DNA from 2 places in the Marinomonas sp. CT5 genome. Region 1 is predicted to be linked to the other one. Evidence: predicted binding sites of a transcription regulator. Region 1 holds the regulator's gene; the other holds the start of a gene.
The links. Region 1 encodes LexA, which represses DNA repair genes until DNA is damaged. Its sites were predicted from a motif close to TACTGTNTANNTANACAGTA; they were not measured.

Region 1 (5,148 bases):
CGATTCGACCTTCTGATGTTAACGTGCGAGTAGATGACTTACAGGGTATGGAAAAAGATGCTCATCGTTTGTACGACTTAATTCGTAGTCAGTTCATGGCATGTCAAATGACACCTGCTGAGTATACATCTACCACGATTACGGTTACCTCTGGCGAGTATGAGTTTAAAGCGAAAGGTCGAATTTTACGCTTTGATGGTTACACTCGGGCCATGCAAACAGTGGCAAAAAAAGGCGAAGACAATACGTTGCCCGATGTGGGTAAAGGGGAGTACTTAACACTCCAAGAGTTACTTCCTGAGCAACATTTTACAAAACCCATAGCTCGTTTTAGTGAAGCTAGCTTGGTTAAAGAGCTTGAAAAACGTGGAATTGGTCGTCCTTCTACTTATGCGTCTATCATTTCTACCATCCAAGATCGTGGTTATGTGCGTGTTGAAAATCGCCGGTTTTATGCTGAAAAAATGGGTGATATCGTTACTGAACGTTTGGTTGATAGTTTTAATTCGTTAATGAACTTTAGTTTTACTGCGCAAATGGAAGAGCAGTTGGATGATATTGCTGAAGGTCACAAAGATTGGATTAAAACGCTGAATGCTTTTTATAAAGATTTTAGTTCGGTACTTGCTAAGGCTGAAGCGCCAGATGGCGGTATGATGCCGAATGAGCCGACACCTACGGATGTTGAATGCCCAACTTGTTCTCGACCTATGCAGATTCGTACAGCCAGTACGGGGGTCTTTTTATCCTGTTCGGGCTATGCGTTACCGCCAAAAGAGCGCTGTAAAGCAACGATTAACCTTGTTCGAGGCGATGAAGCTGTCGCTGTAGACGATGAAGAAGGTGAATCTAAAGCGCTGATTAATAAACATCGCTGTAAAATTTGTGGTTCAGCCATGGATAGTTATTTAATGGATGAGCATCGCAAGCTTCACGTATGTGGTAACAATCCATCTTGTTCTGGCTTTGAAGTCGAACATGGGACTTTTAAAATAAAAGGTTACGATGGGCCAACGCTTGAATGTGATAAGTGTGGTTCAGAAATGCAATTAAAAACAGGGCGTTTTGGTAAGTACTTTGGTTGCACGAATGAGGAATGTAAAAATACTCGTAAGTTGCTGAAGAATGGAGAGGCGGCTCCACCAAAGATGGACCCTGTGCCTATGCCCGATCTAGCTTGTCAAAAAGTAGAAGATCATTATGTTCTTCGTGATGGCGCAACAGGGCTGTTCCTAGCGGCGAGTCAGTTTCCACGCAAACGAGAAACTAGAGCGCCTCTTGTCAAAGAATTATTGCCTTATATGGATCAGATAGATTCTAAGTATCACTTCTTTGCGAATGCTCCAGTAAAGGATTCCGAAGGTCGCCCAACGATTATTCGTTATAGCCGTAAAACAAAAGAGCAATATGTTATGACGGAAAACGAAGAAGGTAAGCCAACTGGCTGGAAAGCCTTTTATGTTGGTTCTAAATGGGTGATTGAGGAAGGTAAAAAGAAATGACCAGTGCCAGTTTAGCTAGCCTAACCAATCAAAAGTTGGATACGGCAAGACGCTTTATACAGCAAAGTCAGGATTGTAATGAAGCATGGCTGAAGGTTGGCCTTGAAAGTTCGGCTATTTTCCAATTAAGAAGTGCGTTGAATGGGCTATTGAAAGAAGTCTCCGCTGCCTATTCTTTATCTGGCTCTCTGGAAGTGGCTAAGTTATTGGCTGAATCTGAAAAAAAGCAAATGGCTGTGCCAGTGTTAGGTGAGTTAGATGATTTGCTTTCTCGGCAGGATTCTTGGTGCTTTCTATTGAACCAGGCTTATTTGGTTCAGTATGAGTGTCGCGCTTCAATGTCTATGGTTCAAGCCGATGATTTAATCGGTCGTGGAGATGACGCTGGGGCGTCAGTGAGTTTCTATTTGACCAAGCTAGTCGAATTAGTATTACGTTTTAGAGAAGAGTCATCAGAGTATTGAATATGAAAGAATCCTACCTAGAAATTGTTGAGCTTGATAACGGCGATATCGTGCTGCGTCCGGCCAGTGAAGATGGTGAGGAAACAGTGCCATTGGCAACGCTTAAAATTTCCGATGACACTCGGTCTTATTTAAAAGATCGTTATTTTGAAATGGCGAAATGTATGTTTCATGCGGGTATTGATTATGTATATTCAGATGAAGCCTTTCTTGAAGACGAATCAGAGTATCTTGATGACTACCGTCCTAAAATTTTACATTAAGGGTGTGAGATCGAAAGGTGTATAAGGAAGTTAAATTAAAGGCGAAGCTCATGCTTCGCCTTTAATTTTTACAATATTTGATAAGGGTTAATCTAATCAAATACCTTGTCTAATTACCCCTACTGATAAACCTTCGATGGCAAAGTCTTCACTTTCTAAATTGACAATAATGTCATCAAATTCTTCATTTTCAGGGATTAGACGGACGATGCTGCCTTTTTGCTCGAATCGTTTCACTGTGACTTCATCGCCTATTCGTGCAACCACAATTTGGCCATTCCGTACCGTGGTGGTTTTATGAACGGCGAGTAAATCGCCTTCCATTATGCCAATATCTTTCATGCTGGTTCCCGAGACAGACAAGAAGTAGTCAGCATGGGGGGAAAACATACTGGCAGGTATGCCGACATGAGAATGAATGTTTTCTTGGGCTAAAATAGGGTACCCTGCTGCAACTTTGCCAATAACGGGTAAACCTAGGTCGTCTTTTGATTCATCATTAGAGGCCATATCAATAAGGCGAATGCCACGAGAGGCGCCAGATAGCATCTCTATAGCGCCTTTTTTACAAAGGGCTTTAAGGTGCTCTTCTGCTGCATTGGGAGATTTAAATCCAAGCCTGCGTGCAATTTCTGCTCGAGTGGGTGGAAAACCAGTTTCACTAATAAAATCGCGAATGGTTTCTAGAACGTCAGATTGTCTTTTGGTTAATTTAATCATAGGGTATCTGGTTGTTTATACAGTTACTGTTATTATATACAGCATTCCTAACTATACTCAATGATATAAATGCTTTCAGACGAACTAAAAACACAAATTCAACTTGCATATCGAGCCTCTTTGGATGCGAAGTCCCATAAACCAAGGGCTGGACAGCGCCAAATGATTGGTGCGATTGCTCGTACTTTAGGTAATATTAAACAAGGCTCGGAAGGTGAGCGACTTGAAGAAAAACATGTTGCTGTTATTGAAGCCGGTACGGGGACAGGAAAAACCTTGTCTTATTGTCTTGCAGCAATTCCTATCGCTAAAGCACGTGGCCTCAAATTAATCATTTCAACCGCTACGGTGGCGCTACAAGAGCAAATTTTACACAAAGAATTGCCGGATCTGCTCGAGCATACTGAGTTGAGCTTTAAATATACGCTCGCGAAGGGGCGAGGGCGTTATTTGTGTTTGAACAATCTTGAGAGTTTTTTGAGTTCTGAAGAGCAAGCTATGGACGATATGTTTGCCGGTCTGTTTGAACAACACTTGCATTCTGATGATGTTAATACCGTTTTATATCAAGAAATGGATGTTGCTCTGTCAAAAGGGGAGTGGGATGGCGATAAAGATAATTGGTCCGGGGTGGTTCGTGATCAAGATTGGCGTCGTTTAACCACAGATCATCAGCAATGTACTAACCGTAATTGTGCAAACTATTCAGCTTGCCCATTCTTTAAAGCCCGTGCTGAAATCGAAGTAGCGGATGTGATTGTTGCTAACCATGATTTGGTGTTGGCTGATTTGTCTTTGGGTGGAGGGGCAATACTTACACCGCCTAAAGAAACAATTTATGTTTTTGATGAGGGGCATCACCTTCCAGATAAGGCAATAGGGCATTTTCGTCATGAAGTTCGTTTACAGCAAAGTATTACTTGGTTGCGTCAATTAGAAAAAAATTTGGTGAATTTAAAGCAGGAACTTACTGATGCCGTAAGTGTAACTGGGCAGTTATTACTTAAGATTCCTCAGCAAATACAGAATATTGTCAACTTTATCCAGTATGCGCAGCAGGGTTTGGCGCCTTACATCCAAGGTTTAGGACTGGATCAAGAGAATAATCAGCATAGGTTTGAGTTCGGGCTTATTCCAGATGAATTGCGTCAGCTTGCTTACAGTCTACAAACAACGTATCAAAAACTATTTAACAGTATTGAAAGTATTCAAGAAGAATGTAAAAAGACCAAGCAAAACGAAGGAATGGGAGTGACCGCGGAGACCGCTGAAACCTGGCAGCCAATACTTGGGGTGATTCTTGGACGTTTAGAGGTTTGTATTGGTTTGTGGCGTTTGTATTCAACTGTCGATGACCAAAATTATCCGCCTAATGCACGCTGGTTGATTTTGTCTGGTCAAGGAATGGAACAAGACATTGAACTTGGAGGATCTCCTATCCTAGCTGCGAATACTTTAAGGCAGCAGTTGTGGGATAAGTGTTTTGGTGCGGTGGTGACTTCCGCGACATTGACAGCGCTGAATCAATTCCACCGTTTTAATATGCGATCAGGGGTGCCTAGGGAAAGCGAATATTTACGAGTTATGAGTCCCTTTAATTTTCAAGAAAATGGTCTGTTGGTCGTACCGGATATGGAGCATGAACCCAATCGGGTTGATCAGCACACTGCTGAAATTGTTGCCTATTTAGATGAGCATGTGAATACGGAGAAAGGAAGCTTGGTGTTATTCTCTTCTCGTCGACAGATGGAAGAGGTGGCCCAGTCCGTTTCAGCAGGATTGCAGGAAATACTTTTGATGCAAGGTGAGCAGTCTAAGCGTGTTATTTTGGACTCACACAAGTCTCGTATTGATGATGGAAAAGGAAGCTTATTGCTTGGCTTAGCAAGCTTTGCTGAAGGCGTGGATTTACCTGGCAATTATTTAACTTGTGTGTATATCGCTAAAATTCCATTTGCTGTACCGGATGATCCGGTTGAAGCGACGCTGGCTGAATGGATTCAGAAACGTGGTGGCAATCCATTCATGGAAATTACTATTCCAGATGCTTCGTTGCGTTTGGTGCAAGCAACTGGGCGGTTATTGAGAAGCGAAAAAGATTCTGGTGAAATACATATTTTAGATAAACGTTTAAAAACAAAGCGTTATGGATCTCAATTGATTAATAGTTTACCTCCTTATAAGTATCAGTAGTCAGGG
Region 2 (5,148 bases), 330 kb from region 1:
ACCCTGATTTCAAAATGACCTGAGTTATCTGCTTTTGCCTGATGTTGAACACTGCGGTAAAAACAATGTCCATCCCCAGCTATTTGATGTCTGGTATCACCATTGCCTTGGCCACTGATCAACTTCTGTATTGTATTCACTTGTCTATCGTAGTGTTCGACTAAAAGACTCGAGGCCAATATGATGCTTGATTGAAACGCTATATCGTTAATATCTTGAAAACTCATGCTGCTGTCGGTATACATCCGTGACAATTGTCCCTTTTTTAATGGTGATATTTCAGGTACACCGTTTTCTTTTAGCCATTGAATGATATCGGCCATGTCGAGATGTTCTTGTTCATTAATATATTTTTGCAGGCCTTCTCTTACACTGCCCCATCTCATGCCTGACTTATCGGCACGTTCAAACATGAAAGCGTTCATGGTGTTATTTAATAACGAAGTATGTTGGGGGTTTATTTTGTTTATCGAGGTACTGTTGTTATTCAAGCCCAAGTACTTTGTTAAGTCAGTCGGTACACCCATGAATAGTTGTGAAGTCACTATATTCTGAGACTTCATTTGCACCCAAGTTTGTTCATTCACTTTGGACTCATAGCGTTTCATAATGGCTTGCGTGAAAGTATGTACCAGTTTATGACTCTCACCTTGTTTATCGCCAAACAGTACGTTCGGATCTAGACAAAATTCCCCTAACACAAACAAGTTGGGTTCTGGTAGATATCCGCCGCAGCTTCTTACTGCTATATCTCTTGCGAGCATATCTGTTCTGATTTGTTGCAACAAAAGTTGTTGGCGTGTGTCTTTAGAGACTTCTTGCAAGTTGGCTTGGCTGGGAGTGTAACCAAAACTAACTATGGGAGGATATTGGTACAATGTTGCCAAGACGACATCATCGTATATATATTCGGGTTGATATTGTTCCATGGATTGTCTGATAAAATCATACAGATAGTTAAATACATTTAGGCTGACTAATTCTCCGCTACGTAAATCTGTAACTGTCCGCAAAGAATCATCAGAGTCTTGGAAGCTGATATAAGGGATTAACCCAAGTTTCAAGTCGTTATTTATCGCCGTTTGGGTAATATTGTGTTTCATCAATGCGTTGCGAACCTTGCCATAGGGAAAGGACTCGCCTGTAAATTCGATAAGGCAGGATTGGATTACGACATTATTTTCCTCATTTTCCACGAGAAGAGTTTTCAGTTTGTCATTCAACTCTTGATAGATGCCTTGGACACCTAGAGTTCCTTGCCTGTAATTGAAGCCTAAACAAATAGTTAGGCGAATATCTTGGTTCAAATACGCTGTCAGTGCATTGATGAGCGCTGTAACTGATTGCCACGTAATGTTAACAGGCAAAATGATATTAACTATGATGCTAGGGTTTAGCATGCTATTTCTCCTAAGTTGACTTGCTGTTATTTTATTGGATAAGTTCTTGATAAAATCGTTGAAAACAACTGTAGAGTTGGTGGAACATATTGAAGGAGCACAAAAAATACACTTAAATCATATTTTGACGAATTTTCTGAATAAATCGCATAACAATCGCATTAAGAAGGACTCAAAAAGCTTGGCTTGGATCCTTCGTCGAAAAGTGTAACTAAGCTTTTAAATTTAGGCTCAGACAAGCAACACCCCTTAACCTCTCAAACCAAACCCTAAGCCCATCCCTCGATGGGCTTTTTCGTTTCTGTCCCTCCATTTTTATCTAAGGAGTAATCATGCGTCAGATGATGTCGCTCGGTGGTTTTGTGTTTTAGCTGAGCGAAGGCACGCCATACGAGGGTTTGCAGCGCACGAGCGACGGCGGTTGGGTCGCGGTGGCGCGATACGGTCAAAAGCCGATGAGCGAGAATTCAAACCAACCCTGTATGGGGTGAGCAAGCCATCGAACGTGTCAAAAACGCCATAGGTAGACACTTTGGGGAAGGTTTGTGCTGGGAGGAATACAAGGAGCGAAAGCCTCTAACCAGATTGGTTAGGGGCTTTCTTTTGTCAAATAGAGGAAGGTTTGTTTACTACTGGCTAATGAACTTCATCGAGATGGAGTTGACACAATGTCGAATGTTTTTGTCGGTGAGTCTTTCTCCTTCAAATACATGGCCGAGGTGGCCGCCACAGTTGGCGCAGACAATTTCGGTACGTCGACCATCGGCATCGGGAACGCGTTTAACGGCATTGGGAATTTCATCATCGAAGCTTGGCCAGCCGCAGTGTGAGATAAATTTATGCTCTGAAGTGTACAGCGGTGCTTCACATTGTCGACAGACATATAAGCCACCTTCCATTTTGTCGGTGTATTCTCCGCTGAACGGACGTTCTGTACCTTTATTCAGAATGACATTGGCTTCTTCTGGGGTCAGCTTGTTGTATGGTTTGCTCATAATACTTGTCCTCCTGTCACTATGATGACGGTTGTGATGCTCAATTATGACATGTCTTATTTGTGCAGACTAAGACAATACATTGCACGTAGAGTTCGATTGATGAGTCTTGGTTTGTTGTGCGTCTGTTTTGTGGGGGAAATACAATGCGCATTTTAGAGTGAATTTTTGCTTGGTTATTTATTGGGTTTGAAACTATACTGTATATTCATACAGTATTTTGGTGTTTTGCTATGCGAGTGACTTATCTTGGGGCTTCTAATTCTGCTGCTTTTATTCCTTCTAATAGTGTTCAAATTCCGCTTTATGTTGAGTCTGTGTCGGCTGGGTTTCCTTCGCCAGCACAGGATTTTGTTGAGCGAACGTTGGATCTTAATGAGCTTTGTATCCCGCATCCTATGTCGACTTTTTTTGTGCGAGCGCAAGGAGAATCGATGGTCGATGTAGGGATTTATTCGGGTGATGTGTTGGTGGTTGATCGGTCTTTAACGGCAAGACATGGTGACATTATTATTGCCAGTATTCATGGGGAAATGACGGTGAAAATGTTGGAGTTGAAGCCTGAGGTTTTATTGCGTCCAAAGAATAAGGCGTATGCCGCTATTCCAATTACTGAGGAGTCGGAGTTTGAGGTTTTTGGTGTTGTAACTAGTGTGGTTCGTCGTTTGGATCGTGCTGGATGAAAACGGTGTTTGCTTTAGTGGATTGCAATAACTTTTATGCCAGCTGTGAAAGGGTGTTTCGGCCAGATTTAAAGCATAAACCGATTGTCGTTTTGTCGAATAATGATGGTTGTATCATTGCTCGATCCAAAGAGGTAAAAGCGCTAGGGGTTAAAATGGGAGGCCCATTTTTTACCTTGCGAGATGAAATTGCACGACATGGTATCGTGTGTTTTTCATCGAATTATGCTCTATACGCAGATATGTCTAATCGAGTGATGACTTTGTTAGAAGAAGAGGCGCCTCAGGTGGAGGTATATTCTATTGATGAAGCGTTTTTAGACTTAACGGGTGTGGAATGTGTTGTTGATTTGTTGTCTTTTGGCCAGCGGCTGAAGCGTAAAATTGATCAGTGTACTGGGATTCCTGTTTGTGTGGGTATTGCTCCAACTAAGACGCTGGCTAAGCTGGCGAATCGTGCGGCGAAAAAGTATTCAAAAACAGGTGGTGTTGTCGATTTAACTGATCCTGCCCGACAGCGTAAGTTATTAGAGTTAGTTGATGTTGGTGATGTTTGGGGTGTTGGGCGTCGGATTTGTGAAAAATTAAAAGCAAGAGGGATTTATACGGCGCTGGATTTGGCTGATACGGACGCAAAGTCCATACGCAGAGAGTTCTCTGTCGTACTGGAGAGAACAGTTAGAGAATTGAATGGTGTTGCTTGTTTGGATATTGAAAGTGTCCGGCCTGTGAAGCAGCAGATTATTTGCAGTCGTTCCTTTGGTCATCGTATCACTACTCAGCAAGAGCTACGGGAAGCTGTTGCGAAATACACCGCTCGTGCCGCTGAAAAATTGCGTGCTGAAAAGCGCCTTTGTCGCGTCATAAGTGTGTTTATACGCACTAGTTCACATGTTCCAAAAGAAGGGCGTTATTCGAATTCTTTGTCAGTAGAGTTACCATGCCCAACGGATGATACTCGAGATTTACTTGATGTGGCGCAGGTGATTTTTGGTCGGCTTTGGCGCTCTGGTTTTCGCTATATGAAAGCGGGCGTTATATTGGCGGATTTTTATGAGCAAGGCGAATATCAGGAAGATTTGTTTCAGGCTGATTTATCTCCTACGAATATTTTTGAGTTGGAAAAACGAAAAGCAAGCGCCAGCAATTTGATGAATGTGGTGGATCAGATAAATAGTAGTGGCTTAGGGAATGTGTTCTTTGCTTCTCAAGGTGTTTCGCCGCAATGGTCGATGAAGCGAGAACATTTATCGCCTGCTTATACAACGAGGTGGAGTGATTTGCCGAAGGTTTGGTAAGTATATAATGAATTTTCCACATGTTTATCATGAAGGTCTTGAGTTTCATTCCTTTTATGGCTTGGTTAGGATGACGACTTATTTCAACGTCAAAGTAAGTTATTAAGAGGTGTTTGCCATGGAATTTATTCCTTTCCGTTCTGATGTTGTGGGCAGTTATCTTCGCCCTGAGTGTCTTCATCAAGCTCGTCGTGACTTTAAAGAAAATAGACTATCAAGAGCGGAGTTAACCGCGGTTGAGGATCGTGCTATTACCGAATTGGTTGCGCAACAAAAAGACGCTGGCTTGAAAGTGATTACAGATGGCGAATTTCGTCGCAGCTTGTGGCATATCGATTTTTTAGAGAATCTAAATGGTATCGAGGGTTATGTGCCAGAATCGGGTTATAACCAGCGATTTAAGGGTAAAGCGGCACCATCTTATAATATTCGTGTATCGGGAAAGGTGTCTTTTAATCCACTGCATCCTTTTTTAACGCATTTTGATTTTCTAAAAAAAGCCGCTGAGACTGGTGATGGCTGTGTTGCTAAGGCGACAATTCCAAGTCCAACTATGATTCTTCGTCAAGAAATTCTTGCTAATGACGGCTCGTCAAGATTGGGTGATATTTACGAAGACGTGAACGAGTTTTATAAGGATTTAGCGCAAACCTATCGTGATGCAATTCAGGCTTATTATGCTCATGGTTGTCGCTACTTGCAGTTTGATGATACGAATTGGGCATTCCTTGTTGATGCTTCTAAGCGAGAATCATTGATAACCAGAGGGATT

Region 2: a site for LexA is predicted at 2,594-2,613, ahead of umuD (translesion error-prone DNA polymerase V autoproteolytic subunit). Genes of this name have one in related genera too.

The regions. Positions count from the first base shown of each region.
Region 1 is NZ_CP025572.1:2,245,476-2,250,623, forward strand. It holds gene topA (type I DNA topoisomerase) at 1-1,502, shown strand, start outside; gene C0J08_RS10480 (DUF6586 family protein) at 1,499-1,966, shown strand; gene C0J08_RS10485 (hypothetical protein) at 1,969-2,229, shown strand; gene lexA (transcriptional repressor LexA) at 2,326-2,949, opposite strand; gene dinG (ATP-dependent DNA helicase DinG) at 3,019-5,142, shown strand.
Region 2 is NZ_CP025572.1:2,573,543-2,578,690, reverse strand. It holds gene C0J08_RS12105 (OTU domain-containing protein) at 1-1,400, opposite strand, end outside; gene C0J08_RS12100 (methionine-R-sulfoxide reductase) at 2,030-2,395, opposite strand; gene umuD (translesion error-prone DNA polymerase V autoproteolytic subunit) at 2,629-3,078, shown strand; gene umuC (translesion error-prone DNA polymerase V subunit UmuC) at 3,075-4,376, shown strand; gene C0J08_RS12085 (5-methyltetrahydropteroyltriglutamate--homocysteine S-methyltransferase) at 4,495-5,148, shown strand, end outside.